2 regions of the Bacillus sp. MUM 13 genome follow, and region 2 is predicted to be linked to the other one. Evidence: riboswitches for the same ligand, from Rfam matches in the RefSeq annotation. Region 2 holds a riboswitch; the other holds the start of a gene.
What was found. Region 2 has a riboswitch for cyclic di-AMP ahead of BIV59_RS13555 (cation:dicarboxylate symporter family transporter). Riboswitches for the same ligand answer to the same signal wherever they lie in the genome.
Positions count from the first base shown of each region.

Region 1: it holds a riboswitch for cyclic di-AMP, as region 2 does, so the genes downstream of both, BIV59_RS18520 (APC family permease) here and BIV59_RS13555 (cation:dicarboxylate symporter family transporter) in region 2, are expected to answer to the same signal.

Region 1 covers NZ_MLYQ01000092.1:1,981-4,451, reverse strand. The annotation lists gene BIV59_RS18520 (APC family permease) at 1-966, opposite strand, end outside; cyclic di-AMP (ydaO/yuaA leader) riboswitch at 1,145-1,287, opposite strand; gene BIV59_RS18515 (DMT family transporter) at 1,349-2,245, opposite strand; gene BIV59_RS18510 (alpha/beta-type small acid-soluble spore protein) at 2,450-2,471, shown strand, end outside.
Region 2 covers NZ_MLYQ01000047.1:24,665-27,135, reverse strand. The annotation lists gene BIV59_RS13560 (efflux RND transporter periplasmic adaptor subunit) at 1-728, shown strand, start outside; cyclic di-AMP (ydaO/yuaA leader) riboswitch at 920-1,071, shown strand; gene BIV59_RS13555 (cation:dicarboxylate symporter family transporter) at 1,201-2,460, shown strand.

The DNA of each region.
Region 1 (2,471 bases), on a different contig from region 2:
AGGAAAAGCTGAATAGCCTGTGTTGGCAGCCAGGATTAGAATTAAGGCTGTTGTTCCCTGGATGAAATAATAAAAAATATTCCTTCCAAATGTAGCTTCAGCAATTTGTGAAACGACTGTTTCCTCTGTTTTAGGCGTAATTCCATAATAATAGGCCAAAAAAACAATTCCGGTAAACAGCACAGCTAATAATGATCCCATTGCCATTAATGTTTTGGCTGCATTCTTCGGAGCAGGGTCTTTAAAGTTGGGTATTGCATTCGAGATTGCCTCGACACCTGTCAATGCAGAGCATCCGGAAGCAAAGGCCCTCAACAGCAGAAACAGCGAAATGCCTGCAACAGGCGTCCCAAAATGCGGATGAAGATTAGACGGTACATCTCCGGAAGTGATATGGAATAGCCCAACCCCTAGCATTATGAATAGTGCAAGCACAAATAAATATACCGGGTAAGCAAGGATTGAGGCTGATTCTGTAATCCCGCGGAGATTCAGTATCGTTATAAAAATCACTAGCACTACCGCAATAGGCACCGTATATGGATGCAGACCCGGAAACGCCGATGTAATGGCATCCGTTCCTGCAGACACGCTAACTGCTACTGTCAGTATGTAGTCAACAAGCAGCGATCCTCCTGCTATTAATCCAGGATTTCGGCCTAAATTTTCTTTTGATACTACATAAGCCCCGCCGCCATGCGGATAAGCGTAAATAATTTGCCTGTAAGAAAGAATAAGTGCTGTTAATAAAAATAGCACACCCACAGCAATTGGAAGGGAGTACCAAAAAGCTACTGCGCTTATTGTTATTAAAACAAGCAAAATCTGTTCGGGACCATAAGCCACAGAAGACAATGCATCAGACGAAAGAATCGCCAAGGCTTTCAGCTTATTAAGCTTTTGATCGCCTAATTCATTAGACTTCAAAGGCCGGCCGATTAAAAATCGTTTAACCGCTGTTAACATAGTACACCACCATAATCATGTTTTGTTATTATAGTACCCTGTATACATAACTTAAATCGCCGGGAGACTATAATTCTAGAGAAGAAGTGATATGCGGCTAAAAAGGGGCAAAAAAAAATCCGCAAGGCATAAACAAGCAGCCCTGTGGACATAAAAATGCATAGTCACACCAGCTTCACCTTCTTCTCCTATACGCCTACGGAGTTAGCTGTCGGATTTGGACCAAAGAGTAGCCCTACCTATAAATAGGATTCACCCCAGTGGCAAGAATATGCCACAAAAATGGTTTCCCCGTTCGAATTGACTCAGCGATTTAGAAATATGAAACTGTTGATATCATACCGTGACGTTCTAATTTTGTAAATAAAAATTTTGTTTGGCGTTAATTAATTTTATTTATGGCTCTGCTTTTGAATTTGATGTTTACAAAGCATATGCTGATGATGATTAAACAAAGTCCCGCCAGAAGGTTTAACGTTATAGTTTCATGCAGCAGAAAAGAACTGCAAAAAATGGCAATGAGCGGAATAAGGAAAGTATAAGAACCTACTTTGCTTGCTTCCCCAGAACCGACTAATGTGAAAAATGCAAGCCAGCCAAATGCTATTACAAATACTGAGATAAACAGCAGATTTGAGACAAACGGTACATTCCAGTTAATGTTTCCCCAGTTTTCTGTACTTGAACCCGCAGCCAATAAAAATAAACCTCCTATTAGGAGCTGCAGTGTTACCATCCATATTGAGTCCACCCTGTCACTTGTTCTCTTTACATAAACTGTTCCAAGACCCCATCCAAGTGCAGAAATAAGCGCAAATAATATACCAGCTGCAGATATGCTTCCAGTAAACCCTCCAGAGCTAATAACAGCGACACCTGCAAAGCCTAACACCAGGCCAGCAATTTTTAGGGGATACATGGATTCCCCAAGCCATATCCATGAAAATATTCCAAGCAGCACAGGTTCAATAAATACAATTGCAGAGAAAAGCCCTGCCGGCATATATCCTAATCCTACCGTTTGAAATCCGTAAAAAACGATAATATTAAGAACGGCTGAAATAAGATAAGCCTTCCAGTTTTTCTTGAAGTTAAGCAGCCTGTATCGGGGCAGTGCAACTGCAAGCAGTATGATTCCGCCTAAAATTGTTCGTATGCCAGCAAATAATAGCGGCGGACTATAGCTTAAAGCCATCTTAGACAGCGGCCAATTAATTCCCCACATTATAACAAGAAAGGATAGAAGCAAGACCGTCCTTTTTTGTGAAAGTTGTTTCATGTAGATGCCTCCTTTAAAACTCATACTTACCAATATTACTGCAATACGTTAAATTAATAAAATGATAAGCCTCGGAAAACTCGAATCAAAATTTTAAATGATACATTTTTAATATGATCACCAGGAATGGATAATCATCCAATATTTACAAAGGTATTAAACCATCCATTATAGGAAGATTAACATGTAAGGAGGTGAAAACACATGGCAAATCGCAGCAGCAACA
Region 2 (2,471 bases):
AAGAATTAGAAAAGACCAAGCTTGAATCACGAATGAAAAGATTTGACGAACAGCTCGCCTTCATGGATGAACAAAGCAATACCGCAGCCGCAGCAAGCCAGGCGGATGGATTTGTGAAAAAAATCAATAAACATTTGAAAAATCCTATTCTTACAATTGCATCCAAGACACCTTCAGTAGAAGGTGTGCTATCAGAAAAAGAATTTAGAATGGCTAAAACAGGGATGATGATGACCATTAAATCACCGGAATTAAAAAGACCGCTTAAGGGAACAATCGTGAAAATTAATGCCTACCCTGTTAAGGAGCCTTCTGTCAATTCCAAAAATTCCTACCGTTTTAAAGGGAGCATAAAAGAAACCCAAAGAGAGCTTCCTATTGGTTCTAACGTTGCATTAACGGTCACAGCTAAAAATGCAAAAAGAGTATCAGCTATTGAAGAGGAAGCTGTGCATGTAAAAAAGCAGCCTCATGTTTATAAAATAAACCCAAAAGGGTATATAAATAACCAATATGTTGAATTAGGCCTTCGTTCTCAAGGGAAGCAGGAAATAAAAAGCGGTTTGACTGCTGGCGAATTTGCTGTAGTGTCACCATGTAAAACGCCTCAGGATCACAGTTTGTTTATTACTCCTATATTAGTCAGGGAAAATGGAGCCCCAGCTTATAAGAAAATTGCCAAGCACTTAACAATCCGCTATCTATTGACTGGTCTTTTGGAAAAATAGATCTTTATTAATGGTGTTGGGCATTTCCTCGTGCTGTACTTTAAGCGTGAGGAAATTTTTTTATTGAGGGCAGCGCCCAGAGGATTTTTAGCTGCGGCAGGAAATCCTGTCTGTTATCCAGCATTTTCTGCGGGGAGTTATAAACAAAAAGGATTTACAGATTTGCTTTTATAAGATAATATTTTATTATAATTCAATTTCCGCTTAATCTTGTTATTGAGAACGGGGGAACCAACTTTGCGGTGTATTCCGCTTGGGGTGAATTCTGACTTCAGAAAGGGCTAATGTGTGTTTCCGGGCCCTAACCCGACAGCTAACCTCGTCAGCGTCTTAAAGGGAACAGTATGTGAATTTCGTTCGCATGAAAAGACACCCTACGTGTCTTTTTTTTGAACCAAAAACAACTATTTGTTTCCCTTACCGAGACAAATTTCTTTTCCGCAATAGAATTTAACAGAAGGTGAGGATGTAGATGAAACGAATTGGTTTGGCTTGGCAAATATTTATAGGCCTGGTGATTGGAATTATTGTAGGGGCCATTTTTTATGGGAACTCTGACATAGCTAAATATTTGCAGCCTATTGGAGACATTTTTCTCCGTTTAATTAAAATGATTGTTGTACCGATTGTTATTTCAAGTATTATCATTGCTGTTGCAGGTGTCGGGGACATCAAACAGCTTGGGAAAATTGGCGGTAAAACGATTTTGTACTTTGAAATTATCACGACTGTCGCCATCTTATTAGGATTATTGTCGGCAAATATCTTCAAGCCGGGTGCCGGTGTAGATATGGGACACTTAAGTAAAACCGACATTAGCTCATATGTGGACACGGCAAAAACGACTGAACAGCATTCATTTGCTGATACAATCGTTAATATAGTTCCTGCGAACCCGATATCGGCGATCGCCAATGGAGATATGCTTGCCATTATCTTTTTTGCCTTGATGTTTGGTTTTGCGATTTCAGCCATAGGCGAAAAAGGGAAACCTGTGATTCGCTTCTTCCAGGGAACGGCAGATGCCATGTTTTATATGACAAACCAGATTATGAAAGTGGCGCCAGTGGGTGTATTTGCGCTTATCGGTGTAACAGTTTCCAAGTTTGGGCTTTCTTCACTTATACCATTAGGCAAGCTCATCATTACGGTGTATGGAACAATGTTTTTCTTTATAATAGTTGTGCTGGGACTTGTTGCAAAAATAGCAGGATTCAGTATTTTCAAATTAATTAAAACATTGAAGGAAGAGCTCATATTAGCATTTTCTACCGCGAGTTCTGAATCAGTGCTTCCTAAGCTTATGGAAAAAACGGAAAAGCTCGGCTGTCCGAAGCATATTTCCTCATTCGTTATTCCGACTGGATACTCATTCAACCTGGATGGTTCTACACTTTACCAATCGCTTGCTGCCATTTTCATTGCCCAGATGTATGGGATTGATTTGAGCATCACCAAGCAGATTTCATTGGTACTTGTCTTGATGGTTACTTCAAAAGGAATCGCAGGTGTTCCTGGAGTTTCATTCGTTGTTCTCCTGGCCACACTTGGTTCTGTAGGAATTCCGGTTGAAGGACTTGCATTTATTGCAGGTATTGACCGTATCCTGGATATGGGCCGTACCGTTGTAAACGTAATAGGAAATTCGTTGGCTGCGATTGTTATTTCGAAATGGGAAGGCAAATTCAATCCTAATAGAAATATGCAAGCGGCAGAGAAGGTTAACGGATAAATGTAAAAAAG